Regions from separate parts of the Paenibacillus sp. FSL H7-0716 genome, predicted to be linked through region 4. Evidence: predicted binding sites of a transcription regulator. Region 4 holds the regulator's gene; each other region holds the start of a gene.
The links. The regulator Rex, encoded in region 4, represses fermentation and respiration genes when NADH is low (regulators of the CRP and FNR family bind a similar motif). The targets are predictions, from matches to a motif close to TTGTGAAATATTTCACAA.
Positions count from the first base shown of each region.

Region 1 (8,081 bases), on a different contig from region 4:
TGGGCTATGTTAGTGATAAGGTTAGAGATGCAATTTCAGATGCAGATGTATTGGTGCTGGAGGCGAATCATGATATCGAATTGCTGAGAATGGGACGTTATCCGTGGAATACGAAACGGCGCATCCTAGGCGACATGGGTCACCTTTCCAATGAGGCAGCTGGAGCTGCGCTTAGCGAAATTCTTACAGGGCGGACCAAACGGACCTATTTGGCGCATTTAAGCCGGGATCACAATATGATGGATTTGGCAAAAATGTCGGTACGCGGCGCAATGGAGGATCGGGGCTGTTTTTTCAAAGATAGTGAGTTCAGACTGTGTGATACGTATTATGATCTACCTACGCCATGGGATAAGCTGAGCCAGTCATAAGCTGATCAAGTTCAGCGGTCTTGCGATCTAATTCTTGGCGGGAGATTAGGCCTTTTTCAATCATCAATTCGATCATTGCGCTAAAGGCAAGGGTCATGTGGTAGTGTTCATCCTTTAAGTCACCAAGCTTACCGATAAACTCGACTAAATCCATACTTGTTGAAAAAGAACTCATAATTAATCCTCCTTTAATAGTGTGAATATATAGTGTAATTAGAACTGAAAACTGTAAAAAATTCGCAGGTGTTTTAGCTGAGGAAAATCCCGAATTGCAGGTTGCCTGTGATACAATTAAAAGCGTGATGAGCAAAGCTAAAATTTTTAGGGACACTTCTATTTTATTGTAGTCTTTTAAGTTGCAAAATATTCCTAATAGAGAAGATATATTAAAAGATTATCATAATCTAACGATTGATCGAAACTCTTGTGGGGTTAATGGATAAAGTGAAACTTTTTAGTGATATTTGGAGTCTAATGGTTACAGAGGTTTGGTTCGGACGTGGTTGCTATAGGTTCAGGTCTTACCAACAGTGAACGCTTGGCAATAGAAGGGGGAGATTTTCGGTGGGATTGTTTGATGATGATTTCTATTCAACTAAAGTTTCGCGGTCCAGAGGGGATGAAGCATCAAAGGGATCGTTTGCTAATCGTAGACATTCTGTACGCAGATCGCGTAAGGGTTTATCTACCTGGCAAATATCCGCCGTTTGCTCCTTAGTCAGCGCTGTGGTGGCAGTTTTGTTATTCAGTATGTTTACAGGCCAGATGAGTCATGAGACTGCTCAGAAGCCGGTTGTAGCAACTGGAAATGTTGCCCCAAGCAGCAGTGATCCATTTGACCGGATTATTCAAGCTGCTGCCACGGTTCGCCCTGCAGTAGTAAGTATTATCAATCATAAAGAAGATAATGAAGAATTAAACATTCTGGATGAGTCTGCACTAGGCTCAGGAGTGATCTATAAAAAGACAGGGAATAAAGCATTTATCATTACTAATAATCATGTCATCGAAGACTCCGGTAATCTCGAGGTAGTTACAGTGAACGGAGAGACTCGTAAGGCAACACTCGTTGGAACGGATAAAGTAAGCGACATTGCGGTACTCTCTATTGATGCCAAAGGAATCGATACCATCGCGCAGCTCGGTGATTCCTCTAAGCTTCGTCTAGGTGAAACGGTCATTGCGATCGGTAATCCGCTAGGACTTGGCGATACATTGACCTCGGGAATTGTTAGCTATACTGAACGGATGGTTCCCGTATCCCTTAATCAGGATGGCGTATATGATTGGGAACAAGAAGTGATACAGACCGATGCGGCGATTAATGAAGGAAACAGTGGCGGCGCATTAGTGGATCTGGATGGCAAGGTCATCGGAATTAACACAATGAAGATTTCAGACACGGGTGTAGAGGGTTTGGGCTTTGCAATTCCTGCGAATCATGTGATAGATATCGCTAATGAGCTGGCTGAAAAAGGACATATTGCCCGTTCGTACTTGGGTGTATATTCAGTTGATTTGAACAATCCGTACGTTCCACTAGCAGAAGATCAACGCAATGAATTGAACCTGCCGAACAGTGTTAAGGATGGAGTAGTTGTTCTAGAGGCCGTTGGCCCTGCGAAGGAAGCTGGACTGCAATTCAATGATGTCATTACCAAATTTAATGATCAATCCATCATATCTACCCTTTCTCTTCGCAAGTACTTATATAATCATACGAAGATCGGTGATGATCTGAAAATTACTTACTATCGAAACGGCGAGGCCAAACAGGCAACAGTTAAACTTCTTGAAAAACCACAGGAATAATATGCTGGAAGTCGGTATATAATGATATAGCAGTTGCGACAAGTAGAGCGGACTACCCCTTCGATTCCGAGGGGGTACCTTCTTGAAAAAGCGGATAAAAGTAACGTTTTTGGAAAAGCTATTTTTCTAAAACCATGATAATTATGCCAGAAAAAGGATCTATTTAGGGAATAAACACTAAGTGGCAGCCCTTACATTGGAAGGTAATACTTATTAGGGCAAAACCGGATATATTCGGATGCTTGCTTGCCTTTGCTAATCAGGTGTGGTAATATGATATCAATCATACATTTAGTCCCTAATTCTCGCATTGAAAAGGGCTGTCATATTCGGTAATACAACCTTTTTCAATGTGTGAATTTTTTCTTTGTTTGAAGATAAAAAGAACATATTAATTTAAATTTGTGGAGGTAACACACATGCAAACAGGTACAGTTAAATGGTTCAACGCAGAAAAAGGATTCGGATTTATCGAAGTTGAAGGCGGAAGCGACGTATTCGTTCACTTCAGCGCAATCACTGGCGACGGCTTCAAAACTTTGGACGAAGGCCAACGCGTTGAATTCAACGTTGTTCAAGGCAACCGTGGACCACAAGCCGAAAACGTTGTAAAACTGTAATAATAGAAGAAACCGTCCCAGCTTGTGAAAGTTGGGACGGTCTTTTTATATCTAGTTACTCACTATTGACTTACAGGATGGGAGGAACGGCAATGAACTACCGGAAGAAACCTTTGGAAGAAATACCGGAAGAAAATACCGCAATTTGGGCATGTACCAATGAGGGATGCAACGGATGGATGAGGGATAATTTCGCATTTGAACATGCGCCTTCTTGCCGTCTATGTGACTCTCCAATGGTTCGCAGCACGAAGATGCTACCCCAATTGCTTAATTCGAATGGCGATCTCAAATCGCTCAAGAAGGGTATTTCTATCTAACCAATACCTAAATGAGTCAAGCATTTATAGAACGACGAACCACTCAAGACGGGTAAACCGTCTTATTTTTTTTGCTTTCTTTATGCTAAATTGTGATCTTTGTCACAAATCATTTGAATTTCACCGTTAAATGACTATTTTTATGTGACATTTATCACAAAAAGAAGTTTAAATTTTTGACAGAATATAATTAACGAAAAGGGGAGAAGGAAGGGACAAATATGGATACAGTAATGCTGTCGCGTATACAATTTGCGTCGACGACAATATTCCACTATTTCTTTGTACCGGTATCAATCGGACTAGCGCTCTTGATTGCAATCATGGAGACAATGTACGTTAGAAAAGGTAATGAAGAGTACAAAAAAATGGCGCAGTTCTGGGGAAAGCTATTCCTCATCAATTTTGCAGTAGGGGTAGTTACAGGGATATTGCAGGAATTTCAGTTCGGGATGAACTGGTCGGATTATTCACGTTTTGTTGGTGATGTATTCGGGGCTCCACTTGCAGTTGAGGCATTGGCAGCCTTTTTCCTGGAGTCTACTTTTATTGGGATATGGATATTCGGCTGGGATAAGGTGTCCAAGCGAGTACATTTACTGTCCATCTGGCTGGTAGCATTCGGTACGATGTTATCTGCATTCTGGATTCTAGCGGCTAACTCTTTTATGCAGCATCCTGTGGGTTTTGAGATAAATAATGGACGTGCAGAAATGAATGATTTCTTCGCGCTTATTACGAACGGACAATTGCTGGTTGAATTCCCACACACCGTACTGGCTGCTTATGCAACAGGTGCTTTTCTTGTAACTGGTATTAGTGCTTATAAAATATTGAAGAAACAAGAGGTTTCTTTCTTTAAGAAGTCTTTTCAGATTGCAGCCATCGTAGGGATTATTTCTTCTATTGGTGTAGCTGTTGCTGGTCACGCCCAAGCGCAATATTTGGTTGAAACTCAACCAATGAAAATGGCAGCTTCCGAAGGACTGTGGGGTAAGAGTGGTGACCCGGCACCTTGGACCGTATGGGCAAACATTGATCCAGAGAATCAAATCAGTACTGGAGAATTTCAAATTCCTTATATGCTGAGTTTCCTTTCATACAGTAAATTTTCCGGTGAAGTTAAAGGTATGCTTGAGCTGCAAGCGGAGTATGAGCAAACCTATGGCCCCGGTGACTATATTCCACCTGTACGTACGACATTCTGGAGTTTCCGGATCATGGTTCTAGCAGGAACGTTAATGATTGTATTGGGAATGTACGCTATGTACTTAATGTGGCGCAAAAAAATGGATCGTCCGAACACTTGGTTCATGCGGTTTATGTTATGGGGCTTGTTGCTTCCTCCGATTGCGAATACAGCCGGTTGGGTTATGACCGAATTCGGGCGTCAGCCATGGACGGTATTCGGACTGATGACAACGGAAGACAGTGTGTCGCCTAATATTACAAGTGGTCAAGTTCTGTTCTCCGTGATTTCTTTTACAACGATTTATTTAATTCTAGGATTAGTGTTGGTCGGATTGTTTATTAAAGTGATTAAAAAAGGTCCTTATGCGATGGATAACGATCACGGCGATTCGAATGATCCATATAACGAGGAGGGTTCCCATGATATCTCTTAATGAATTGTGGTTTGTGCTGATTGCAGTTCTGTTTATAGGGTTCTTCTTCCTGGAGGGTTTCGATTTCGGCGTAGGGATGGAAACACAAATTCTCGCTAAAAATGATACAGAACGCCGTGTTCTGATTAACTCGATCGGACCCTTCTGGGATGGGAATGAGGTATGGCTTATCACAGCTGCGGGTGCAATGTTTGCGGCTTTCCCGGAGTGGTATGCAACGCTGTTTAGTGGATTCTATATTCCTTTTGTATTTGCCTTATTAGCTCTGATAGCGCGTGGTGTCGCTTTTGAATTCAGAGGTAAACGTGATTCATTAGCTTGGAAAAGAACTTGGGATGCTTGTATCTTTATCGGTAGCTTCCTGCCACCATTCCTCTTGGCAGTAGTATTTGCAAGCTTTATCAAAGGGTTGCCTATTGATGGGGATATGCAAATGTATGCAGGGTTCACAGATATCGTGAATGTGTACACTGTAATAGCAGGGCTTACTGTTGTCCTTCTGTGCCTGGTGCATGGTCTCATGTTCACAACACTGCGTACAGTGGGTGATCTACAGGCTCGCGCTCGCAAGTTGGCTCAAAAATTGCTAATACCGCTCGCAGCTTTATTTACTGCTTTTGTGATTATGACTTATAATATGACGGATATTTTCGAGCAACGTGGAACGGTTCTTATGATTATTGTAGCCCTGGGAGTTATCGCCTTTGTACTGTCCGGTTACTTCATGACGAAGAAGAAGGATGGCTACGCTTTTGGAATGACAGGAGCGGTAATGGCGCTTTCGGTAACTTCTATCTTTGTAGGATTGTTCCCGCGTGTTATGATTAGTTCAATTGATCAAGCTTTTAATTTGACGATTACTAATGCGGCTTCGGGCCATTACTCTTTGAAGGTAATGACGATTGTGGCACTGACCATCCTTCCGTTCGTATTGGGATATCAAATTTGGAGTTACTTTGTCTTTCATAAACGGGTTCACGAGAAGGAGCATCTTGAATACTAATGGATAAAAACTTGCTTGGGTATAAAGGAGTTAAGCCAGTCTTTCTGATTGTAGGCTTCCTTACCCTGGTGCAAAGCTTGTCCATACTTCTGCTGGCTAAATCGCTGGCAGAAGTCATCTCTGCGCTATTTGCGGGAGAACCTCTGAAGGAACAATGGGGCACTGCGCTATTGTTCCTTCTTGCATTTCTTGTGCGCCATGCTTGTGCTATGCTGATGAGCCGTGTCTCTTACCGCTTCGCGGAAGCAACGGGCAGCACTATGCGGAGGGAAATGATGGACAAGCTCTTCCAGCTTGGCCCTAGAATGGTGGGCGGGCGTGGAACCGGGGATCTTGTTACACTAGTGCTGGAAGGCGTAACTAAATTCCGCACGTATCTGGAAGCGATCATTCCTAGAATGGTAGGGATGTCTGTTACACCGATCTTGGTGCTTATTTACGTCTTTACGATGGACACTACGAGCGGGATTATTCTTACGGTAACTATGCCGATTATTATTGTTTTTATGATTTTGATTGGGATGACGGCCCGTAAGCAAATGGATCGGCAATTGAAATCGTATCGTACATTATCTAATCATTTCGTAGACTCACTACGTGGACTAGAAACTTTAAAATTTCTAGGGCGCAGCCGAAGTCATAGCGACAGCATTGCTACGGTCAGCGATCGTTACCGCTCGGCGACGATGCGTACGCTGCGAGTGGCCTTTTTGTCATCGTTCGCCTTGGATTTCTTCACTATGCTGTCTGTAGCATCTGTAGCGGTAAGTCTTGGTTTGCGGCTTGTAAATGAACAAATGACATTGGTTACAGGCTTAACGATTCTAATCTTGGCTCCGGAATACTTCCTGCCTGTAAGATTGGTGGGTTCAGATTTCCATGCCACCTTGGATGGGAAAGAAGCCGCTGAAGCAATGAAGAGCATTATAGATCAAGATGAGGTGAAGGCTGAAGTAATCGGTCCAAACGGTAATCTATCTGTCGGTTCTGCAGCAAAAACATCGGAACAAATATTCACTTGGCATGAAAATAGCGTGCTCACATTAAATGACGTTAGCATGAAGTATGAGGAAGCAGGGCTTTCTTCGCTGGAAGCGCTGAACCTACAATTTAAAGGAGCTAGCAAAATTGGGATTATCGGAGAGAGCGGGGCCGGTAAATCTACTTTAGTGGATATATTAGGTGGCTTCTTACATCCTACTTCAGGAAGTATCACAGTTAACGGTACAACGGTTAGTGCATTAACGGATGAGGCTTGGCGAAAACAGACCTCGTATATCCCTCAGCGTCCGTATATTTTTAGCGGTACGTTAGCTGATAATATACGTTTTTATTACCCTGAGGCTTCTATGGAAGCTGTTGCCGCGGCAGTGAAAGCTACTGGTTTATCGGGGCTGGTGGATACTCTTCCGCATGGTTTAGATGAGATGATTGGTGGCGGCGGCCGTTCGTTCAGCGGTGGCCAGGAGCAACGGGTGGCATTAGCCCGGGCACTGCTTAGCAGCCGTCCAATTATGCTTCTAGATGAGCCAACGGCGCATCTGGATATTGAAACGGAATATGAGCTGAAGGAGACGATGGTGCCTCTTTTTGAAGGAAAGCTGGTCTTTCTGGCTACCCATCGCCTGCACTGGATGCTAGATATGGACATTATTGTAGTAATGAAGCAAGGCCAAGTGGCAGAAATCGGTACCCATCAGGAGTTACTTGCCCGCAAGGGTGCGTATTATGAGTTGATTGGGTCGCAATTGGAGGGAATCCATTGAAACGTGAAGGATGGTTTGCTCCCTATGTATCGTCGTATTTTTGGCGTTTTGTGCTAATTATTGTGCTTGGGGCGTTGACGATATTTACAGCCTCTTCATTGATGTATACTTCAGGATTTCTGATCTCAAAAGCGTCTACACCGGTCGAAAATATCCTGATGATCTACGTGCCGATTGTTGGTGTACGTACGTTCGGAACAAGCCGAGCAGTCATTCACTACGTGGAACGGCTGATTGGGCATGACACCATTTTACGGATTCTTTCTAAAATGCGTGTGCGCCTGTACAATATTTTGGAGCCACAGGCCTTGTTCCTGTCGTCGCGTTTCCGTACTGGGGATATTCTCGGGATGTTAGCTGATGACATCGAATATTTGCAAAATGTATATCTGAGAACTGTATTTCCAAGTGTTATTGCTTTATTGATCTACGGGGTTGCAGTGATTGCGTTGGGCACCTTTGATATCGGTTTTGCGTTATTAATGGCTTTGTATATTTTGGTGTTGGTCGTGGTATTGCCGCTTATCTCTTTGTTGTTCACCCAGAAACGTCAACGTGAAGTGA
Region 1 covers NZ_JBBODA010000004.1:50,218-58,298, forward strand. The annotation lists gene MHH60_RS06805 (MBL fold metallo-hydrolase) at 1-371, shown strand, start outside; gene MHH60_RS06810 (hypothetical protein) at 340-546, opposite strand; gene MHH60_RS06815 (S1C family serine protease) at 936-2,183, shown strand; gene MHH60_RS06820 (cold-shock protein) at 2,603-2,803, shown strand; gene MHH60_RS06825 (cold-shock protein) at 2,896-3,123, shown strand; gene MHH60_RS06830 (cytochrome ubiquinol oxidase subunit I) at 3,345-4,748, shown strand; gene cydB (cytochrome d ubiquinol oxidase subunit II) at 4,735-5,751, shown strand; gene cydD (thiol reductant ABC exporter subunit CydD) at 5,751-7,517, shown strand; gene cydC (thiol reductant ABC exporter subunit CydC) at 7,514-8,081, shown strand, end outside.
Region 1: MHH60_RS06830 (cytochrome ubiquinol oxidase subunit I) is a predicted target of Rex. The motif match lies at 3,266-3,283, and genes of this name have one in related genera.

Region 2 (8,081 bases), on a different contig from region 4:
AGAAGGCTTTACCCTTTTTGTGCAGGGAGCCCTTCCCGGAGAGAAAGTCTGGGCAAGGGTGCTCAAGACCAAAAAGCAGTATGGCTACGCCAAACTGCTGAATATAGTAGAAGCGAGCAGCGCCCGCATCGCGGCGCCTTGCGAGATCTATGACCAATGCGGCGGCTGCCAGCTGCAGCATATGGACTACACCGCACAGCTGGCGTGGAAACGGCAACTGGTGGTGGACAACCTGGAGCGGATTGGGAAGCTTCGGGTGGCTGGTGGCGGGAACAGCGGAAAGAGCAAAGAGAATGAAGCTGGTAGAAGTCAGACGGACAGTGCCAACGATGTTGGCATCGCGGATGGTACGACTGATGGCGCTGGAGTGGCTCACTCGGATGGGATTTTTGTCCGCCCTACACTCGGCATGGACGAGCCTTGGCGCTATCGCAACAAGGCTCAGGTGCCGATTGGCGTAACAGAAGGCGGCCTTGTGGGCGGCTTCTACGCACGCGGAAGTCACCGTATCATCGATATGGAAACCTGCTTGATTCAGCATGAAGATAATGATGACGTTGTGCGCAAGGTGAAAGATATCGGCAGAGAACTTGGCATCTCTGCTTATAGTGAAGAAACCGGCCGCGGCCTGCTGCGCCATGTCGTCGTGAAGAAAGCTTTTCGCACCGGTGAAATGATGGTCGTTCTTGTAACCAACGGCCGCGACATCCCACACCTGGACGCCTGGATCGGCAGCATCCGCGAACAGCTACCGGATGTAGTCAGCATCTGCCAGAACGTCAACACTCAGCGTACGAATGTCATCTTCGGTGGCGAAACCCGCGTCCTGTGGGGCAGAGATGTTATCTATGACTACATCGGCGATGTACAGTTCGCTATCTCAGCGCGTTCGTTCTATCAAGTGAACCCGGCACAGACCGAAGTGCTGTACGGTAAAACCGTTGAATATGCCGGACTGACTGGCAATGAAACGGTTATCGATGCCTATTGCGGCATCGGTACGATCTCCCTCTTCCTGGCGCAGCATGCAGCTAAGGTATATGGTGTGGAGATTGTACCGGAAGCTATTGAGGATGCCCGGGCGAATGCGAAGTTAAATGAGATGAAGAATGTAGTGTTCGAGGTTGGTGCCTCTGAAGATGTCATTCCGAATTGGAAAGAGCAAGGGATTACGGCGGATGTTATCGTGGTCGATCCACCGCGGAAGGGCTGCGACCCGCGGTTACTTGAAACGATCCTTGCAATGAAGCCGGAGCGTGTGGTGTATGTGTCGTGTAATCCATCGACACTAGCAAGAGACTTGCGGGTGCTCGAAGATGGCGGATACAAGACAGTGGAGGTAACTCCGGTGGATATGTTCCCGCATACGGTGCATGTGGAGTCGGTGGCAGTGTTGGTGAGGAACCCTTGTCAAGTAGACACTAAATAATTGCTATAGTTTTAGTGATAGTACCAGAAAAGAAATGGGCAATTTTAATTCCACTAACAGAGAACTATAAAAGAGCCGCGAGTTAGACGAGCGTAGCCCCTAGGCTCCACCATAAATAAACCGCCCTGTTCGCAATGTTGCTAACAGGGCGGTTTGCTATGTCATAGAGGGCAGCATGAAAGTTAGCAGTCAACCGGCACTCTACAAGTTATCTTGCACGTTTTTAAGGCTAACTTATTAATAGAGCAGTTACACAAAATTACTCTGCTACAACTTGTTTGCCTGCAATCCGGCCGAATGTGAAGATATCAGCGATGGCATTACCGCCAAGACGGTTTGCACCATGAATGACCCCTGTTACTTCACCTGCAGCGAACAGCCCAGGGATGACCTCGCCTTTTTCATTCAATACGCGAGTCTTCTCGTCGATCACCAAGCCGCCCATTGTATGGTGAACGGAGGGTACAGCTTTTTCGATGTAGTAAGGGCCTTTTTCAAGAGATTTCAATCCTCCGCGATGTTTGAAATCAAGGTCTTTACCTGTTTTCGCATAATCATTTACTTTATTAATCGTTTCTTTCAAAGTGTTCACGTCAATTTTGAAAAAATCAGCCGCCTCTTCAATCGTATCGGCTTTAAAGAGCAAGCCTTGTTTAACGAGTTGATCGTATTCGTCTTGATGAACTTCGATCGTTTTACCAATATCCTCAATGCCTTGATTCCATAATTGATACGTATATCCACCCGTTTGGGCAAGAATTGCTTTAGAAATAACGTCACGACGTTCTAATTCCTCAACGAAGCGCTTGCCTTCTTGGTTAATCAGGATCGCACCATCGAAGCGGGAGTCTGCAACCAGGGAAATAACACCTGTCTCAGGATTACAGATTGGATACGTTTGAATACTCTCCATGTTTGTCAGTTTGGCGCCAATCGTTTCTGCCATAACGATACCGTCACCTGTAGATCCTGGTGTATCGGTAGTCATATATTTTTCATCCATTGTAGGGTTATACTTCTTACGCATCTCTACATTGGATCCAAAACCACCGGTAGCGATGATGACGCCTTTGTTCGCATGGAATGTGATCTTGTCGCCAGTACCCGAAGTCGCAGTTACACCTGTTACTTTGCCGCTTTCGTCCTTCAGCAAGGTTTCGGCTTTCATATTCGTTTTGATCGTGATTTGATCAGCGTCTGTTTTGGCTTTTAACTTAGTAATCAATTCAACACCTGTATGACCTACAGGAATCAACGCACGTTTTCTGGAATGGCCTCCAAATTGGAACAGATGATCAGGCAAGAACTCTACCTTGATATCATCGCGCAGCCATTCGGCAGATGCTAGAGCATTGTCGGCAAGAATACGAACCATCTTTGGATCCCCGAGGTTGTCTCCGCCTTTCATCGTATCATTATAGAACAAGTCAGCCGTGTCATCTGTGATGCCAAGAGCACGTTCAACCCAGTTGTCAGGCGCATTCATCTCACCACCGGAAATCAATGTGTTGCCGCCAACAGCTGGCATTTTCTCGAGCAGAACTACATTAGCTCCAGCGCTCTTCGCTTCGATAGCCGCACTAAAGCCAGCACCCCCGGCACCGATGACGACAACATCATAGGTTTGCTCGACTTCTTCTTTGTCTTTGCTTCCACTGACTGCAGCGCCAGCGACAAGGGTAAGTCCAGACTTCGTAATTGCATCTTGAATGGCTTCGAGATATCCTTTGCTTGTAACTGTAGATCCGCTAATGGCATCAACTTTTGCGCTGTTAGTTGCCATGACATCTTGCTTGAGCTGCGTATAAACAGGTTCTGCAAGTACTTCATTTTCCTTATGCTCTGTCACTTTAATGTCAGTGATCTTGTTATCTAATAAGGAGACTTGTACTTTAATATCGCCATGTTTACCTTGCCCAACTCCTTCAAAGACTTGAACTCCGTTTGCATCTGAAGCGGGCTCTGCATCTTTACTGCCGCAAGCAGCAAGCGTGAACATAAGACTGAGGACTAGTAGAATAGATAACAGCTTTTTCGTGTGAGTTCGCATAATATCTCCTTCATTCTGTTGTGGATTGGTTACATACACTAGGGAGAGGAAGATTTGCTAGGCAAATCCTTTATCTCTAGCCTAGACATGAATGTTATTTCATGTGAAAATATGCACAAGACTTATTATAGATTTAGTACAGCATTATGTATTTGCACAGATTAGTGTTTTTTTGTCTTTTTCGGGCATGTAAGAAACGGATATTGTGAAGGGCTATGATTACAATGAAATCAATTCACTTAAAAATTACGTTAATCGCAGGAGGCTGCTTCTTGCTGCTGTTCGTTGCATTGCTTGTAACAATATATTTGGAGATGAACCATACGGTTGTCCCTTTGAATAAGAACTTAACGCAGCAAGTGGTTACTGCACGCAGCGACCAGATTGATTATTGGTTTAATCAGCGCATTGGAGAGATAGACATGCTTGCTTCTCTAGCTTCGGACCATCAGTGGACACGAGATGAATTGCTGCAAGAGTTCGATAAGTTCGAGGCGAAGAAGAAAGTAGAGTACGAATCCATACGCGTGGTGGATATTCACGGAAATTCCTGGTCAGCAAGGGACAAGCCTTTTTCGATACTAAACCGACCCTACTATCGAAAACTGCTGAATTCAGATTCCAATTATGTGGTGAGCAATCCGATCGTATCCAAAGCGAATGCAGCCGAAATCGTCGTCATTCTTTATCGCGTGAATCCATCGGTGAATGATGAGGTAGCTTATATTGCCGCAGCCGTCTCCGTCAAGAAGATGAGGGAGATTGCTCAAGATGTAATGCTATATGACCAGTCAGGCCAGCTTATCGTCGATTGCAGAGAGCTGGGTGAAGGAGATGGAGCGGAGGATGCAGCAGATAAGAAGAACATGAGTGTGTTTGAGGCTCCAATTCAAAATGTGGAGGGCTGGAAGTTAGTACTCAAAGTACCGAATTCAAGTCTATCGCTCGCGGTGATCAAAACCCAGCGGACTGCATTGCTGGTAGGCGTTCTTATCGGTAGTGCGTTTATCGTCTTTCTGATGCTGCTTGCTTCTTCCATTATTCGTCCAATTCAGTCGCTTCGCCAGGTAATGGAAAATGTGCAGAACGGCAACCAAACCATACGAGCAGATGTTACGCGCTCGGATGAGATCGGCGATCTTGGACGAAGCTTCAATGACATGCTTGTTCAATTATACGCTGTGGAGCAGGACCGAAAGGAGATGGAACTCAGACTGATTCATGAGCAGATCAAGCCGCACTTTTTATACAACACATTGGATACGATCCAGTGGATGGCAACGGAACATGGAGCAGACAATGTGGTGGAGATGGTGGAAGCGCTTAGCGCGTATTTCCGATTAGGGCTTGGCACAGGCAGTCCCTACATTCTACTTGATCAGGAGTTGTACCATGTCGAGAGTTATCTTCATATTCAAGGTGTGCGATATGAGGAGATTCTGGACTACGAGCTACGATATGATGAAAAGCTTGCTCAGTGCCAAGTCGTTCGCTTCATGCTGCAGCCTTTGGTGGAAAATGCGATTTATCACGGGATTAAGCCACTTGGGGATCAAAAGTGCAAAATTTCGATCACAGCATATAAACAGGTAGATTATTTGGTCATTAAGGTTGTAAATAATGGGGTTATGATTCCTGAAGAGAAGCTTGAACAGATAAATCAAGCCCTAATTGATGATAAATATGATCGTTCTGCCACAGGCTTTGGGCTATACAGTGTAAACCATCGCATTCGACTAGCTTACGGGGTGCCATATGGCCTTGCAGTAAAGAGTGAAGATGGCATTACCGTTATGGTCATTCGAATACCTTTGGACGGGGAGTGGAATGAAGATGTGGAAGATTGTCATCGTCGATGATGAAACGATCATTCGCAAAGGCTTGCGACAATACATTGAGGAGAGTCCGTATCTTTTTGAGGTTGCAGGAGAAGCGAAAAGTGCAAACGAAGCATTGAATATGGTGGAGGAAGCCCCACCACATGTATGTCTTGTGGACATCAACATGCCGAATATGAATGGGCTCGATCTGATGAATATATTGCGCGAACGCTGCCCGTCGGTTCTGGTTGTCATCATCAGCGGGTACGATAACTTTGAATATGCGCGTCAAGCCGTGCAACTGCAAGCATTCGATTATGTATTGAAACCTGTGCCGAAGAGTGATCTGAACAAGCTGCTTCATCGGATCGATGAGCATCTTCAGGTAAAATATCCTTTGCATTCACATGAAGGCAGGGTGGATAAGGAGCGGGAGCTTCCCGGGTATACAGGGGATGGAACAGTGCTTATCCAAAAAGTGACCGAGTATATTGACAGTCATTATCAGGATCCGGAGCTGTCTATTACTCGAGTAGCAGCACTATTTCATATCAACCAAACCTATCTTAGCAAGCGTATGAAGCAAGAAATCGGTGCTTCATTCCTTGACTATGTCACCGAGCTTCGGATATCGAAGGCGAAGGAGATTCTGGATGACGTAATGCCGAATATCAAAATCGGGGATCTGGCCGTGAAGGTAGGGTATAAGAGCCAGTACTATTTTAGTCGTGTGTTTAAAAATAGAGTCGGCTCAAGCCCCTTAGAGTACAAAAAGCATCCGTTCGGTTATGGATAGGAGGGCTATTCTCGTCCCTCTGCTGCATGCCATAGATGGACAAGTATGAGAAAAAATCGTTATTGAAGAGATGGCATCATTGCCGTCTCTTTTTTGTTTCACTTTTTTAGTATTGCACTGACTCTGGTTACCGCTACCGAATCCTATGATCACAAGCATAAACGACTGCACGAAAATTAACGTTGATACTTATGTTTAAGCCCTCTCTACTCTGCTGGGTGACGGGAATCATAGACGTACTTGCGTGATGTTGCTACGATGTTCCATGGAAATTAAGTGAAAGTGATCACAAGAAATTACAGAAGGAGTTATTTTATCGTGAAAAGAATTGTAACACTGAGCACACGCAAACTGATGGATACCGCAAAACACGGCGGATGCGGCGCATGCCAGACCTCTTGCCAGTCCGCTTGTAAAACTTCCTGCGGCGTTGCAAACCAGAAGTGTGAAAATGCAATGAACAGATAGGATTCGGAATTTTACCGCCCATTGCTCTGCTGATGGGCGGCTATTTTTAAGAAATGGATGCTACCTCTAAAGGAAGGCAAAGCCGTTTCTACTTGTGTGCAAAAGGAGCTTGATTAGCAAGTATGATTCATCAATATAAACTAAATGGATACAATATCGTGCTCGACACTTACAGCGGCTCAGTACATGTTGTTGATGACCTAGCATATGAAATTATAGCGCTTTATGAGAAAACTTCTGTCGACCAAATCGTGACAATGATGTTGGAGAAATATAAGCATGATTCCACCATTTCTGAGAGTGACATTCGAGAAACCATCGTGGATATCGAGGAGCTTATAAATGATGGACAGCTCTTTACAAAAGATGAGTATGAGAACCTCTCGCTTGATTTAAAAAAACGAAAAACTTATGTTAAGGCGCTCTGTCTTAATGTTGCGCATACCTGTAATCTATCATGCGACTATTGCTTCGCCAGCCAAGGGAAATACAACGGAGATCGAGCGATCATGAGCTATGAGGTTGGACAAAAAGCTATCGATTACCTGCTTGAAAATTCGGGTCATCATCGCAACCTGGACATCGACTTTTTCGGCGGCGAGCCGCTTTTGGCCTGGAAAGTAGTTAAACAGATCGTAGCTTATGCAAGAAGCAAAGAACAAGAATACAAAAAGAAGTTCCGCTTCACCTTCACGACGAACGGGATGCTGCTGAACGATGAGGTCACCGAGTTTTTAAATCAGGAAATGTACAATGTCGTATTAAGCCTGGATGGAAGAAAAGAGGTTCATGACCGGCTTCGCCAAACGGTTAACGGAAAAGGCAGCTACGATCATATTCTTCCGAAGTTCCAGGAATTCGTTCGAAAGCGCGGAGACCAAGAGTACTATGTACGGGGAACTTACACTCGTAACAATGTCGATTTCACCAACGATATATTTCATATCGCAGACCTTGGTTTTGACAAAATCTCTATGGAACCAGTCATCTGTGATCCAAAGGAACCCTATGCACTTACCGAGGAGGATCTCCCGGAGATATACAACCAGTACGAAATTCTTGCCAAGGAAATGATCGGTCGCGGTGAACAAGGCAAGGGGTTTACCTTTTATCATTACATGCTTGACCTCTCGGAAGGACCTTGCATCCAGAAGAGAATCACTGGCTGTGGTTCGGGAACCGAATATCTTGCTGTCACCCCTTGGGGAGAGCTTTTTCCTTGCCACCAGTTCGTAGGGGATGAAGAGTATAGCATGGGGAACCTCTGGGATGGCATCACAAAGCCAGAGCTGCAATGTCAATTTAAAGAGAGCAACTGCTACTCGAAGCCGGAATGCAAGGACTGCTGGGCGAAACTCTACTGCAGCGGTGGTTGTCCTGCCAATGCACTGCACGCGACGGGTTCCTTGGTCGGAACCTATGACTTCAGCTGTGACGTCTTCCGCAAAAGAGTCGAATGTTCCATGATGGTAAAGGTGGATGAATCCATTAGAGCGATGGAAGAACAACCTAACTAAT
Region 2 covers NZ_JBBODA010000012.1:153,992-162,072, reverse strand. The annotation lists gene rlmD (23S rRNA (uracil(1939)-C(5))-methyltransferase RlmD) at 1-1,429, shown strand, start outside; gene MHH60_RS17125 (flavocytochrome c) at 1,689-3,479, opposite strand; gene MHH60_RS17120 (histidine kinase) at 3,752-5,338, shown strand; gene MHH60_RS17115 (response regulator transcription factor) at 5,313-6,095, shown strand; gene scfA (six-cysteine ranthipeptide SCIFF) at 6,414-6,563, shown strand; gene scfB (thioether cross-link-forming SCIFF peptide maturase) at 6,686-8,080, shown strand.
Region 2: MHH60_RS17125 (flavocytochrome c) is a predicted target of Rex. The motif match lies at 3,581-3,598, and genes of this name have one in related genera.

Region 3 (8,081 bases), on a different contig from region 4:
CTTGATTGATTACACTTTGAACATGTCGTCAATGCGGCACTTCAGATACAGGGACAAGGAAGGGAAGAGATGAACGTGGCAAATAAGGTGGAAATAAAAACAACTGGGACTAAGAGCCACAAGAAACGGAACCTATGGTTAAAAATAATCGGAGGTATTGTAGGGGCGCTAGTGTTGTTCATGGGCATCGTTTTTATCGTTGATTCTATTAGCGATGGGGTAGAGAAAAAGAAAATCGAATCGTATGGCCAGTATGTCAATGTGGATGGAAAAAAGATGAATGTGCTTATTCAAGGCAGCGGAGAACAAACGGTTGTACTCCTACCAGGACAAGGAACCCCGACACCTGCACTTGATTTCAAATTGCTGATCGATGAGATTACCCCTAATTACAAAGTCGTGGTGGTCGAGCCTTTCGGTTATGGTTTGAGCGATGAAACCGAGAAGGAAAGAACGACTGAAAATATAGTAAGTGAGGTTCACCAAGCTTTGCAGCAACTGGGTGTAGACCGTTACATTCTAATGGGACATTCCATCGCGGGACTATACGGAGCGACCTATGTGAATACTTATCCGGATGAAGTTCTTGCTTTTGTCGGCATCGATAGCAGCGTTCCCAATCAACCCGGAATGGATGTCAAACTACCTTTGAAAGCCATGCAGTTTCTTCAAAAATCAGGGCTAATGAGATTGGTCCAAAAAGTGAGCGGAGATCCGTATGAATCGCTTGCATTCGATGAGCATACCAAAGAACAGATGCGTTTGATATCAAATCAAGTCGCGACCAACCCAACATTGATGAATGAACTGAGCCACCTTGGTTCCAATTTCAAAAATGGAGAAAAACTCACAATGCCAAAAGACTTGCCGCTGCTTCTCTTCGTTCAATCGAATAACGAGCACAATAAACAGTGGATTCCGCTGCACGAGGAGCAAGTCAAACAATCCGCACAGGGCAAAATGATCCCAATGGAAGGGTCACATTATCTGCATCATACAAAATACAAAGAAATCGCCGAGGCATTCAAAGAGTACATGAAACAAATTCAAATTCAATAGTAGGGTTGATAATTAAACTGCGGAGCTGAACTTGGTTCCGTGGTTTCTTTGTTTTTTCATTTATAAACACGTTTTTTTAAACGTTATTCCTGGGACATTGGAGTATGGTATACCTCAAGACAAATCTTGGTCATTTCGTCAATGGATTTTGCAAAGTCTGATTGTATCCATTTAAGGAGAACATTATAGAGGGCCCCCGCTTTAAAGTATATTCGGTACACATTCTCGTCGCTTTTGTCATGAGCAGTAGAAAGCATCATTTCATTCAAGCAATCCAGAATTACATCATCAAACTTTGCACTTTGAAGTGCTTTGTAGATATTCCGCTGCTGAAAAATAACTTCAAAAAGCACCTTGATAAATTTTTGAGGTTCTTTAGCTTTGCCTGTTAATTCATTGGTGTAAGGTAAGAGTTTTTGATTAATTTCGAATATAAGCGAGTCGACCAAATCCACGAGGATCTCTTGCTTGGAGGAATAGTTGTTGTAATAGGCCGTTCGAGAAACCCCTGCGCGTTTCACAATATCGGTGATGGTGATTTTACTAAAAGACTGTTCCTGGATCAAGAAGACTAATGCCGTGCAGATGGCTTCTCTTGTCAAACGGTTGGTTTCTTTATTGGAACGATGCTGAGAGCTATTTGGACTGTATAATTCATGATTTGAGATGACATTTCCCCTCCGTTTGTACATTCTGATGTTCGTTTCATTGTTTTTCATGAGTATTTTCAATATGCTAAAACCATAAGGCATTACAAATGTAATGTCAAAATAATCATTAGTTAAAATGGGAGGGCGTCATGTTAGAAATCTTATATAGACGATTGTCAGCGGTGCTGCTTTTGATCCTAGCACTCTGTGCTACGATATTCATTGGCAAAGAAACGGTAATCTCGATCGTGACCATTATCATTTTGTTAGCAGAATTAGGCATCTCTTTTTTACTTTTAAGGAAACGAGAGAAGTTACAAGTAGTATTTATTAGTGCGATGGTGGCAGAAGGGTTATTCTTACTAACAAAAGAATTTTGGCTGCTTGCGCTTTCTATCCTGCTGCTGATCGTAGCGGGCATATGGAGAGGACTCTTGGGGCAAAAGGTAAGCAGAAGAGTTACTCCGTTTCTAGTAGTTCGTAAAGTGTTATTCAGCATTGCTGCACTTATCGTTACTGTACTTTGGGGTATTGGAATCTATGCAAAACCTATTACAACACCGGTAGCATTAGCAGCTGATACGGCAGTGACGATCGATGAACGTAAATTGGATTCTGCAGCAGTGATGCTCAAGGATATTGAAGTAATGAATTCTTTTGGAAGCCGCACAACCGGCTCTGAGGGTCATAATCAGTTTATTGCTTGGCTGGAGCAGCAGGTATCGGATATGGGGCTGCAAGTTTATCGTGATCGCTATACTTTTGACCGTTGGGAAGAAAAGAACAGTGCTTTAATGATTGATCAACAGGCAATTCATGTCTCTTCAGCTTTTCCCTATTCCGGGGAAACTGACGAAAAAGGTGTAACAGGGGAGCTGGTGTATACGAAGCGTGGTGAATATGACCAGATCAGCGGAAAAATTGCTGTCATTGAAATTGAGAATTTCAGAAATTTTCCAAGCGGGATCGTTATGAACATGCGGGATTCATCTCCTATGGACAACCAAATTGCCCCAAATGAAGGCGACCTAGTCCTCACTACAGCTTTAAAAGAAGCTAAATTGGAGCAAGCGAAGGAAATGGGCGTAAAAGCTGTTGTTTTAGTCTGGAAAGGGGTATCTGACGATAAGGTTGAAGAGCAATATGTGCCTTTTACCACCGATTATACCGGAATCCCTGCGGTCTGGGTTAACGAAACGGAAGGGAAAAAGGTGATCAGCGCAGCTCAGGAGCAGAAAGAAGGTACGGTTATTTTAGAAGCGGAAATACAAAATGATGCCCCAACAGAATCCTTTTATGTGAAAATTGACGGTAAGAATAAAGACGAAGCGATTATCGTAAATACCCATACGGATGGGATAAATGTAGTGGAAGAGAATGGCGCTGTGGGCATGCTGTCTATGATTCGTTACTTACAGCAGGAGCAGCCGGAGCGTACGATGATATTCGCTTTTGTGACAGGGCATTTTAGATTGCCGGAGTTCAAAGGATCCTCTCAGGCAACTTCCACCTGGATGGAGGGGCATCGAGAGCTGTGGGATGGCAAGAATGGCCATTTAAAAGCTGTAGCTGGAATTACGGTTGAGCATTTAGGCAGCATGGAGTGGAAGGACGATGATACGGGTCATTATGGTCCAACTGGACAAATAAGTACCGAATATACCTATGCGGGCAATGAAATGATGGCAGCCATTTGGCTGAAGGCTATTGAAAAGACAGATGGCACACGTACTGTATTATTGCGTGGACATAACAAGTTTGAGTTTGGAGAGAGTCAGCCCTTATTTGAAGCAGGGATACCGGTGATTGGTTTCATTCCAATGCCCGACTATCTGCTCGTGGATAGTGACAACAGAGAGATGGACAAATTTGATGCAAAGCTAATGCATACGCAAATTGCATCGTTGCTGAAAGCGGTCAAGCTAGTGGACGGAACGGAGACGACTAAGCTTGGGAAGTCAGATGGGTATTCTTTTTTCTACGGTCGTACTAAATGATAGTGGCAGTTCAAGATTTGTCATGACGTAGATGACATTAGCTTTACTTCAAAAACACTGATGATTTGAGTCAGTGTTTTTTTGTTGCAAAAAAGGGATATATTACGGCTCAAAATGAGAAAACATCGTTTTTTTACTAGCATTAAAGTAGGAGGAAACTTGTGACACCACATATGCACTAATCATTCAATAGCTCCTTCGGGTACTTTTTGTGTTATTCACTGAGTTGTTAGAAAGATTTGTCCCTTTCTTGAACGTTTTGAGATTAAGAGATGTCAGTGATTGAATTACTTAAAATTTAAGATAAGATAACTTTAATTATTAGGTCACATTATTAATTTGACTGCTCAGTATCAGGTGAATCGGGCTCGCCAACTCCTGCTTTGTGAATTTTTTCTCTTTTTACATAGCAAAGAACGATGAACGTCATACTAAATGAACGAGCAACGATGTCGCTGAACCTTGCTAAACCTGATATTGAATGCAGCCAACAGTTAGCAGGCCTAATCATAGAAAAATGAACAGAGTTTTGAAGGGAGCAGTAAAAAATGGCAATTGATACGGTGCTATGGAGCAGGCTGGTGACAGGCTTAACTCTCGGGTTCCACGTTATTTTTGCGACAATTGGCGTTGGTATACCGCTAATGATCGCTATAGCCGAGTTTATCGGAATCCGGAAGAAAGACCCCCATTATACACTTATGGCGAAGCGGTGGTCTAGAGGATTTGTCATTTCTGTGGCGGTTGGTGTCGTGACCGGTACAGCGATTTCACTACAGCTGGCCCTGGTATGGCCGAATTTTATGAAACTGGCTGGGAATGTCATTGCACTTCCGTTATTCATGGAGGTGTTCGCGTTCTTTTTTGAAGCTATCTTCTTGGGCATTTATTTGTATACGTGGGATCGGTTCAAAAATCCGTATATCCATTGGCTGCTGACGATTCCGATTGTCGCCGGGGCAGGCATGTCTGCCGTTTTTATTACGACGGTGAACGGATTCATGAACCAGCCTGAAGGCTTTGTCATGGAAGCAGGCCAATTCACAGCGATTAACCCGGTGCAAGCGATGCTGAATACAGCGACGTTCTCCAAAGTGTTCCATGTATTAAGCTCGGCCTATTTGACAGGAGCTGCCTTGTTAGCCGGGATTGCAGCCTTCGCGATGCTGAGAAAAGGTGTGTCCGCATACCACAAAAAATCTTTAAATCTCATGATGGCGGTAGTTTTACTGTTCGGTTTGCTGAACACGTTAGCCGGTGATGTGTCCGCCAAGTTTTTAGCCGAGCATCAGCCAGAGAAGCTTGCAGCGGCAGAGTGGCATTTTGAGACGAGTAGCAGTGTGGATTTGGTTTTATTAGGATGGCTGAATGCAGAGCATGAAGTTTTAGGGGCTCTTCATCTTCCGAAGCTGCTCAGCTTCCTGGCCTTTGGAAACTTTAATGCAGAGGTAACGGGGCTCGAGGAATTCCCCAAGGAAGAATGGCCACCGCTTCTCGTTCATTACCTGTTTGATTTAATGGTCGGAATCGGATTTACTCTGCTTGCGATTTCGTTCTTATATTTCCTGTTTGTGTTCTGGAAAAAACGTAATGCGCTTAACAAGTGGATGCTTCGCATCATTGCACTGAGTGCACCGCTCGCCTTTCTGGCTGTTGAGCTGGGCTGGTTTTATGCAGAGGTTGGGCGACAGCCGTGGATTATCCGTGGATATATGCGTGTTGAGGAGGCGGCCACGTCTTCACCGAATGTAAGAATTATATTCTTCGCCTTATTGCTCTTGTACATCGTACTCGGCAGTATGTGTGTAATCGTGCTAAGGCGCTTGTTCAACAATAATCCGGCAGAAGCTGAGATGGAGAAATGGATGAAGGATCATCCTAATCAATCTACGGAAAAGGGGGGCACTGAATGATGAGTTACGAATTGATTGGCATCTCGGTGCTCTGGCTGTTTTTGTACGGCTATTTAATTATAGCTTCCATTGATTTCGGAGCGGGCTTCTTCGCCTTTTATGCCCGTTTAACGAAGCAGGACCATCTCATTAATCGTCTGATTTCCCGATATTTATCACCCGTTTGGGAAATTACAAATGTATTTTTTATCTTTTTCTACATTGGCATCGTCGGTTTTTTTCCGGACACAGCCTATTATTATGGCTCCGCGTTACTTGTTCCCGGAAGCATTGCAGTGATTCTTCTTGCGATTCGCGGTTCATTCTATGCTTTTGAAAATTACGGTTCCAAGAAAAACATAGTATATCTTTTTTTGTACGGAGCTACAGGTTTGCTTATTCCAGCATCGTTGTCAGTGGCGCTAACTTTGTCTGAAGGCGGCTTTATCGTGAAGCAGGGGGAGACGGTTTCTCTGGATTACTGGGCGCTGTTTTCCAATCCGTTATCGTGGAGTATCGTTGGACTGGCAATTGTGTCCGTTTTGTTCATTAGCGGCTCATTTCTGACATTTTACGCTTCTCGGGCAGAGGATCATTCCGCGTTGAAGCTGATGCGCAACTACGCCCTGTTTTGGAGCACACCGACGATAATCCTCGCACTGACAGCATTTATCTATTTGGGTCAACACAATGAGCGGCATTTTCAAAATATGATGGATTTATGGTGGTTGCTGGCTCTTTCCGTTGCTTTCTTCATGATCGCGATGTGGCTGTTATATAACGGACGCCGTTACGGATTAGCTTTTATATGCGTCATGTTGCAATTTTTCTGTGCCTTTTTCGCTTACGGGATTGGGCAATACCCTTATATTCTTGATCCGTATATCACGATTCAGAGCAGTGCAACTTCACCGGCAATGGGTTTAGCGTTAGTTATTGTGTTTATCGGCGGTCTATGCCTGTTGATCCCATCCCTTATTCTGGTCTTCAAACTCTTCCTGTTTGATGCGGATTATGTAAAAGGAAAAAAATAAAGCTGATTAATCCATTACGGCATGTTTGAGATGTCCCTACAAGCCTATATAAAGGAGGTGTGATCTGTGAAGAGGAAATCCAGTCTGATTTCTCAGCAAATGTCTTCACAAAGGAAAAACATGGCTTTCCTCGCATTCATTTCGCTCGCGCTGGGTATAGCTATTGTGAGTCAGGCTGGACTGCTTGCTGAAGCAGTCCAACGGATTTTTGTAGAGAAAGCTTCATTTTCATCGGTTATCCTGTTGCTCGGCATACTTCTGGCTATTATGGCTGTACGCACACTATTGTCCTATGGAAACGGTATAGTTGGCTTACATATGGCTGCTACTGCCAAGACAAATATGCGCGCAGCCGTACTGCAAAACTTGACTCATGCTTCCATGCCTTCAACCCTTCGTGGACAGACGGGAGGAAAGGTCAGTATTGCTCTGGATGCTGTGGATGAGGCTGATAGTTATTTCAGTCAATACATGCCGCGTATGATGGAAGCTGCTATCATCCCGGTTCTGATTTTGGTCGTTACATTTATCCAACATGCCAACACAGGTTTCATTCTATTGTTTACTGCTCCATTCATCCCGCTGTTCATGATTTTGGTAGGGCTGAAAACGAAGAACAAATCCGAAGAAAAATATGCGCAACTCGCTGAGTTTTCAGGGACGTTTCTGGACTCTCTTCAAGGACTGGTGACATTGAAAATATTTGGACGAGCTCACCGTCAGCAACAGGAGATTGAACGCAGTAGCTTGGGTTATCGTGATGCCACGATGGGTATTCTGAAGATTGCGTTTACGAATACCTTCATGCTGGAATCAATCGTGATGCTAAGCATTGGTATTGTGGCTCTCGAACTGGCCATCCAGTTGCTTGTTTTCAAAGCTATGACGTTCCACACTGCCTTTTTCGTTTTGCTGCTCGTTCCCGAGTTTTACAACCTGTTAAAGAATACGGGAACAGCCTTTCACAGCGGCCGGACTAGTATGGGAGCTATTCGTAAGGTAGAACAGATGCTTGAGGAAACGGCAGGGACATCTGATGGAATTGACGTGAGCCCCAACATAGATAAGGTCGGTGATATGACCGACAGAATAAGCAAATTGGAACTTGCCCATTCTGGAGTCCTTTCAATACCGCCGTCCATCGTAATTGACCAACTCCGGTTTCAGTATGCTCCAGATTCATTCGAGCTTAAAACAGGTCGGATCCAGCTTAGTCCAGGAGAACACATTGCCATTGTTGGCAAAAGCGGTTCCGGCAAAACGACTTTGCTACATCTCATTGCCGGTTTGCTCAAACCAGCTTCAGGAAAGATTCTGGTGAATGGAAGCCCACTCTCACAATACGATGAGCCCGCATGGTTCGAACATCTTAGCTACATTACACAGCATCCGTATATTTTCGCAGGAACATTTTCCGAAAATATTGAGATTGGTGCTGGTGGAAACGTC
Region 3 covers NZ_JBBODA010000001.1:478,939-487,019, forward strand. The annotation lists gene MHH60_RS02160 (alpha/beta fold hydrolase) at 70-1,059, shown strand; gene MHH60_RS02165 (TetR/AcrR family transcriptional regulator) at 1,143-1,751, opposite strand; gene MHH60_RS02170 (hypothetical protein) at 1,859-3,706, shown strand; gene MHH60_RS02175 (cytochrome ubiquinol oxidase subunit I) at 4,255-5,619, shown strand; gene MHH60_RS02180 (cytochrome d ubiquinol oxidase subunit II) at 5,616-6,632, shown strand; gene cydD (thiol reductant ABC exporter subunit CydD) at 6,699-8,081, shown strand, end outside.
Region 3: MHH60_RS02175 (cytochrome ubiquinol oxidase subunit I) is a predicted target of Rex. The motif match lies at 4,090-4,107, and genes of this name have one in related genera.

Region 4 (8,081 bases):
TATTCCTCACTTTCGACAAAATCGGCCTTGATTTTTAATCAATCGGCCTATTTTTGTGTATGAATTTAAGAGAATATTCGGTGATAACCACCCATTCAGTATATCACTTAGTATATCACTTTTGTACATCAAATAAATGTAAACAAGCGAACTTATACTAAGTTCGCTTGTTTACTATGCCACCCTTAATTTCCTTATGTTCAGCTTAACTTTTAGGTAAACTGTAACCTTCGCCCATTCGGGACCCATCCGAAAAGCGATAAAATTGATAATAATACCGACCGCTTTGTTTATAAAAAAGCTGCCAAGCATACTCTCCGTTATATACTCCCGGCAGCAAGCGTTCAATCGTTATGTCCGGAAGATCAGCTTTGATAATGCCGCGTATTTGGGCTTCCGAGGTTCCTTTACTTAGTTCCTCAGCAAACACTGCATCGTCGCCTTCAGCAAATTTTCCATCTACCGTAAAGCGGACCCAGACCATAAGAGCAGTCCCGGCTTCATTTTTCCCTGTTAATACCCAGTACACTGCATTTTCATCCCAAACCGATTTTTGTGCTTTGGTTACCTCTGTTAGACCCGCTCTGGTTTTGGCAACATCCTTAGCGATATCACGCTCGTTCCATTGATCTTTCATAATATAGGCATAGAACTGGATAAGTCCAAACCCCAGGAGCAGAATCAGAACTGACCCCAGGAGGATCCATTTTTTCCTTTTCTTCAAGGTACAGCTCCCTTTCTAGTAATATATCTTTTTTGATTATATAACACACCCGCGTGTTTATCCAAAATTTCATAATTTTCTAGCTTTCCCAGCCTTAAAAATACACAAAAGGCCGCAACTTTTGCTAAAAGCAAAAAGTCGCAGCCTTTTATTTATTCGTTATTCTCCAGACTTAACGCTTCAATAAACCTTCGAAGGCTTCTTGCGCTTTACGCCGGATAGCTTCCTCATCCAGGGTTAAGCATTGTCCATGCTTGATGACCTGTTTACCATTCACCCACACATGCTCAACATCCTGAGCGCTAGCAGAGTAAACTGCATGAGACAACAGATCTGTGTGTGGCAGCAAATGCGGCTGATCGATATCAATAGCAATGAAATCAGCTTTCATCCCTACAGCAAGTCTGCCTACATTATTTAAAAAGATGGACTGCGCGCCATATTCTGTAGCCATACGCAGAGCCTCTGGAGCTGGAACAGCCGTTGGATCACCGCTGACACCCTTATGAATGAGAGCTGCAAGCCGCATCTCTTCAAACATATCCAAGTTATTGTTGCTTGCCGCGCCATCCGTGCCAAGAGACACCTTCACACCAGCTTTTAGAAGATCAGTAACCCGAGCCACTCCGCTAGCCAGCTTCAAATTACTGCCCGGATTATGAGATACACCCACATTATGGCGAGCCAAGATCTCAATCTCTTCATCATTTAAATGAACACCATGTGCAACTATCGAGGGACGTGTGAACATTCCAAGCTTCTCTAAGTGAGCTACAGGACGCAACCCGTAATCCGCCACATTTTGTTCCACTTCACGTTTCGTTTCGGACATATGCGTATGCATCGGTAAATCCAGATCATGCGCTGCCTGCACGAACTTAACCAGGAAGTCCGGAGGGCAAGTATAAGGGGCATGTGGCGAGATCATAGTAGTAATTCTACCGTCAGCCTTTCCATGCCAGTTACGGGCAAAAGAAATCGCTTCCGCAAGCTTGTGATTCTGTACATCCTCTGGACATAACCCGATCACACCACGCATCAATACGGAACGGATACCTGATAACTCAGCTACCTCGGCTACTCGGTCCATATGATCATACATATCGAGGAAGGTCGTAGTTCCACCCTTCAGCATTTCCAATACAGATAAGGAGGTTCCCCAGTATACATCATCTCCGGTGAACTTTTCCTCCATCGGCCACATCTTCTCCTGAAGCCACACTTGTAGCGCTAAATCATCTCCATATCCACGCAGCAAAGACATCGCCGCATGACCATGTGTGTTTACAAGTCCAGGCATGAACAGCAGACGGCTGCCATCAACCACTTGCACTCCAGCTTCCATCTGAGGCTCTTCTTTTCCTATGTAAGTGATTAAATCATCTTCAATAGTCATATATCCACTCAGAACCGGCTCATCCGTTCCCGGAGTCAGAAAATACCCGCCCTTAATTATCGTTTTATTGTTGTTCATGTTCGCTTTCTTCCTTTCCATCCCGCAAGTAATAAGCAAGACTTTGCAGATCAGTTGTAAAATCAGCTGCATGCACCCGGATATTCGGTGGTGTCTTCAGAATCACAGGGGCAAAGTTCAAAATCGCTTCAATCCCAGAAGAAATGAGAATATCTGCTACATTTTGAGCTTCTGAATCAGGTACGGTAATAATGGCAATGCGAATACCTTGCTCACGAATCGTGCTGCCTAGTTCATCCATCGGTTGCACAGTAAGGGAGTTGATCTTACGTCCAACCTTAGGAGCGTACGAATCAAATATAGCCGTGATTTTCATAGTATCTTTAAGATATGCATTGTAATTAGACAAGGCATGTCCGAGATTACCTGCTCCAACTAAAGCTACATTAAGCTGTTGATCCAGCTTTAGGATATGACGGATTTTCTCAATAAGATACGTTACATCGTAGCCGATACCTTTTCTGCCGAAGTCACCAAAATATGCTAAATCCTTACGAATCTGTGCGGGATTAAGATCAAGCTTTTGTCCAAGTTCCTGAGAGGAAACTGTTAATATTTCGCGATTCTGGAGATCATTCAAAAAACGCAAGTACACAGGTAGTCTGCGAACAACGGCTTCTGATATTTTATCCGATTTCATATTTTTCCTCCTAAAAATAATAATGTTCTTGTGTAAATCCATATTCAAACGTCTACCTCTCCTTACTAAGGGCGGTACTGTAACAGACCGCCCTTAAGGATAAGGAGGAGCTAAACTGAAGACGAGCGTTTTAAGAAGCGCCGCCATCCTCTAGCCATTCCGCTATGCGAGGGACCATTTGATCAGTAAGCATATGCTCCATTTTGGGACCAGGCAATGAATAAAGGAAATACTTTCCGTAATGAGATTCAATAACCCTTGTATCATAAACAATAACTATTCCGCGATCCTGCGCCGTGCGAACCAGTCTTCCGAATCCCTGCTTAAAACGAATAACCGCTTGAGGAACTGATAATTTCATGAACGGATTCTTCTTCTGGGCCTGCAATAACTCCGACTTCGCTTCCGCCAACGGGTGATTCGGCGGTTGAAACGGAAGTCTCACGATGGCCAGGCAAGTCAGTGCTTCACCTGGAATATCTACACCTTCCCAGAAGCTGCTCGTCCCCAGCAGAACGGATGCTGCACTGTCCTGAAAGCGGCGGATCAGCTTACTCCGGCTGCCACCTTCCACGCCTTGACCAAGCACCGTAATCTCTTGTGAGGCCAAAGCCTCTTTAAGCGGATCATATACCTGACGCAGCATTTTATAAGAAGTAAACAGAACCAGCATCCGCCCACGTGTTGTTTTAGCAGCTTCCGATAATGACTGTACGAGTGTATCGACAAATCGAGCATCGCCCACACTGCCCTTCACACTAGGAAAATCACGCGGTATAACTAACAGTGCCTGCTCACGATACTTAAAGGGAGATGGAAGGAGTGAGGTCATTAGACGTCCCTCTTCCGCAGCTTCGTTAAGTCCGAGATTATCAATCATAAATTGAAAAGATTTATCTACAGACAGCGTCGCCGAGGTAAGCACGATGCTTTTTTTCTTATCGAAGAACAACTCTTTAAGCTGGCTGCTAACATCCACAGGGACGGCATACAGCTGTAGTGATTTGCTGCGGTAATTTCCATTTGCCTCCAGCCAATATACTACATTATCGTCATTCAGCCCCATAAAGAATCTTACTTGCTCACGGATGGAAGCCAAATCCTTAAATAAACCGCTAATATCAGTAACAAGACTGTCTGCTGAGGATTGGCTTTCCTGGTCACGCATCTCGTTAAGCATTTTATCACCCTTACGGATGATGTCGCTTAACGTCAGATTCATAGTGTTCTCTAGCGCAACTAATTCATCCCAATCCTTCGGCTTACGGGCGGGAAGCAACCGCATAACCAGTTGTCCCGCTTCCCCCGCCCCTGCATCACTGCGTTCCGGCAAAAGGCTGAACAGCTTGTCGCTGAGTGCATCCCAGGTTTCTTTGACGGTAAGCAGATCCGGGTAAATCCGATCGATGACTCCGCTCCATTCTGAAGCCTCTTCACTGCCTGACGACTGTAATATCTGGCGCAGAGCAGGAAGCTGTCCGTTTCGGCTATCTTTATACAGTCGCGATAACGTGTGTGCCACAGTGAAATGCTTCATATGCATGCCAAGATGTTTACCAGCCACATCTTCTAAATGATGTGCTTCATCAATGACAAGATGCTCGTAAGCCGGAAGCAGCTGGTGCCCAGCCTTAACATCTGCGAATAGCTTAGAGTGGTTTGTAATGACCACGTCAGCAATCCCAGCTTCATGCTTAGCCCTATGATAATAACATTTGCGGAACCACGGACAGGAACGGCCCAGACAGGAGTCGGTATCGCTTGCCACCGTCTCCCAGAAATCACCACCCCGGCCGCTTAAATTCAGCTCTTCATCATCCCCTGATTCACTTTGAGTGAGCCATACGATCATCTGAGCGGCAGTAAGCGCATCTTCCCTTGGGCTTATAAAGTCCTTTTTATTAATTTTATGCTCAAACTTACGCAGACACAAATAATGTCCTCTTCCCTTAAAAATAGCAGCTTTAAACGGAAAAGGAACTACCTGCGTTAACAAAGGGATATCCCGCTCGCGCAATTGGTCCTGCAGATTAATAGTATGAGTGCTGACCATGACTTTTTCATTGGTGCGAACGCTTTGATAAATGGCAGGCAACAAATAACCGAGCGATTTACCGGTTCCTGTGCCCGCTTCGATCAGTAGGTGTTTGTCTTCGGCAAGTGCCGTCATCACCTCATTGATCATAATATCCTGAGCTTCCCGGCTTTCATACTGCGGTAATGTGTCTTTAAGTCGTTTGGTTACTTCGTCCATATAATCAGTAAAAGATAAATTCGCTAGCGGATTCTCAGCATGCTCATCTCTAGGTGGCGCTAACTCCGTCCAGTCTCCTACTGCAAGCGCTAATTGACGATAGAAAGTCAGATCACCTTCAGGCTGTAGCGTCTCCGCTTCCCGCTCTCGCAGCAGACCATCAAAGTACCAGCCCAGATCACTATCCTCTTCAGTAAACAGCTCACAGAGTCTCTGGATCGTAAGCAGCGGCAGCTCGTAGAGCTCCTCCAGACATTTCAACAGCACTAAAGCAGTCGCAAGTGCATCACTATCTGCCTGATGCGGACGATCATGCGTCACTCCAAAATGAGCACTGACAGAGCCTAGCTGATAAGATGTGAGCGAAGGAAAGCAAATTTTGAGAAAATCAATCGTATCCAAAATCCGCCCTTGAAATGGCAAATAACCACAACGATCTAAAGCATTTTGTAAAAAATGGAAGTCGAAAGCGACATTATGCCCTACGAGCACAACATCATCCAAGAGCGGAACAAGCTCCATCATCATCTCATCCAGCTCAGGCGCATCCTTCACATCATCATCAGTAATCCCCGTCAGACCTGTTATAAAAGGAGGAATCGGCGTTCCGGGCTTGACATAGGAACCATATACCCGGGAGATGGACCGGTCTTCTTCTATAATTGCAAGGCCAACCTGGATAATTTCACCCACGGATTGGGTTCCTGTTGTTTCAAAATCAAGCACGGCAAATTTCATTATAATTCTATTCCCTTTCAATTGAGACTCTTAATCAGCATAACAGAAGTTGCGAAAAAAGGCGATGCACACCACTGGTTCAGGGGATGCATCGCTTGAATGGAAATTTCCAAAACCGTTATTCTTTTACAAAAGGGAAACCAGCTGATTTCCAAAGTGCAGCTTCCCTCCACGACGGCGGCATACCTCTAAGTTAACGTTTGGTTCCGGAAGCGCAGGGTCATGCTGCAAAGCAAGATCAAACAATTCCTGCGCTTCATTGAAACGTTCCTGTGAGGCTCGTATGCAGCCTAAAGCATTATAAACCATGGCTTTCAGCTTGGTTTCCCGTATCAAGCCCAGCATATGGTTCAGATGACTCCAAGCGGACTCACCGTCACCTTCCTGCAGATAAGAGATGGCTAAATATAATCGAGCAGCCAAGCTATCCGGGTATTGCGCAATAACTTCTTTAAACTGATCAATACACTTTCCATACATCAGCAGCTTATAATACCCCTGACCTCTTACAAAGGAATCCATACACAGCTCTGGTGCTTCCTGTTCCGGCACTTCCTCTTCGACCACTGCTGTAAAATCCGCACTTTCGCGAAAGGAACTAAGCTTCTCAGCGAAAGCGAGCCATTCATCCATCACTTTATCGCTCAGTCTATGCAGCATATTATAATTGCATAAAAGCTCGTTCCGGCGGGCACCCTCCGCTGTAGGGTAATCTGTTACGATCTCCTGAAGCACCTTGTTCATTTCAGCAAACAAATGTTGAAACATGGGCGATCCCCCCTTACTGAAGATGAAATCAGTTCAGCTTGCCTGACTTCATTTTCTGCGAGATCGGGGTCTTTCATCCCTGCCATTCATTACATGGCGTAAGTCCATACATTAAGCGATTGTAGCATGCAATTCATGATCAGCCAGCTTCACTGGTTTGTTATTCTCATCCACGAATACCACCGTTGGCTTATGTGACTCCAGTTCTTCCGAGGACAACATCGCATACGAAATGATAATTACTGTATCGCCCGGCTGAACAAGACGAGCTGCGGCACCATTAAGACAGATCACTCCGCTTCCACGCGGTCCAGGGATTACATAGGTTTCCAGTCGCGAACCATTATTGTTATCCACAATTTGAACTTTTTCATTCTCAAGAATGTCCGCGGCTTCCATCAAGCTCTCATCAATGGTAATACTGCCAACATAGTTCAAATTCGCTTCCGTTACTGTTGCGCGGTGAATTTTGGATTTCATCATATGTCTAAACAAGTGCAGCAACCTCCTTTGGAATAAATACATTATTATCAATCAAACGTGTTCTACCAAACTTCACGGCGAGCGCTATAATAATTTCCCCATCCACTTCTGATAAAAGAGCTTCATCCTCTAATCCTTCAAGATCAGGGAATGTTAGGATCTCCGCATAATCAATCACCGCAAGAGGTGAGCTGGAAATAACCGATGTCAACAATTCCCGCACTTCAGCAACGGTTCTTACTTTTCCTTCTTCAATAGACTGACGTGCTTCACGTAAGGAACGAGATAACACCAATGCCTGACTACGCTCCTCTGGAGACAAGAATACGTTACGTGAGCTGAGTGCAAGTCCATCCCCTTCACGAATGATCGGACAAGGGATAATTTCAACATTCATATTAAGATCGGACACCATTCGGCGAAGCACTGCAACTTGTTGAGCATCCTTCAGCCCAAAGAAAGCATAATCCGGCTGTACGATATTGAAGAATTTATTAACCACTGTGGTTACACCATCAAAATGCCCAGGGCGGGAAGCCCCACAAAGACGGGTAGTAAGCTCCGATACCGAGACCGTAGTCCGAGTAGGCTGCGGATACATTTCTTCCACACTGGGGATAAATACAATATCTACTCCCTCACGTTCAGCGAGTTCCAAATCACGACGCTCGTCACGCGGATAGGAATCATAATCCTCGTTTGGCCCGAATTGCAAAGGATTCACAAAAATGCTCATTACCACTGTGTTGCTCATTTCTCCAGCCCGGCGAAGCAGACTGGCATGTCCGTCATGCAAATATCCCATCGTAGGAACGAACCCAATCGGGGCGTGGCCACCTTGTCTCATATACTCCAAAGCTTCGCGCAGCTGCTCAATGCTTCTGACGACTCTCATTTATTTCCCTTCCTTTCTTGCAGCGCCATATAAAGATTCCAAAACCGTTTCATCTGCATTAAAAACGTGACTTTCATCTGGGAAGGAACGTTCCTTCACTTCCTT
Region 4 covers NZ_JBBODA010000002.1:27,496-35,576, forward strand. The annotation lists gene MHH60_RS02955 (cell wall elongation regulator TseB-like domain-containing protein) at 206-724, opposite strand; gene MHH60_RS02960 (amidohydrolase) at 897-2,198, opposite strand; gene MHH60_RS02965 (redox-sensing transcriptional repressor Rex) at 2,185-2,838, opposite strand; gene dinG (ATP-dependent DNA helicase DinG) at 2,969-5,830, opposite strand; gene MHH60_RS02975 (tetratricopeptide repeat protein) at 5,957-6,598, opposite strand; gene panD (aspartate 1-decarboxylase) at 6,710-7,093, opposite strand; gene panC (pantoate--beta-alanine ligase) at 7,086-7,976, opposite strand; gene panB (3-methyl-2-oxobutanoate hydroxymethyltransferase) at 7,977-8,081, opposite strand, start outside.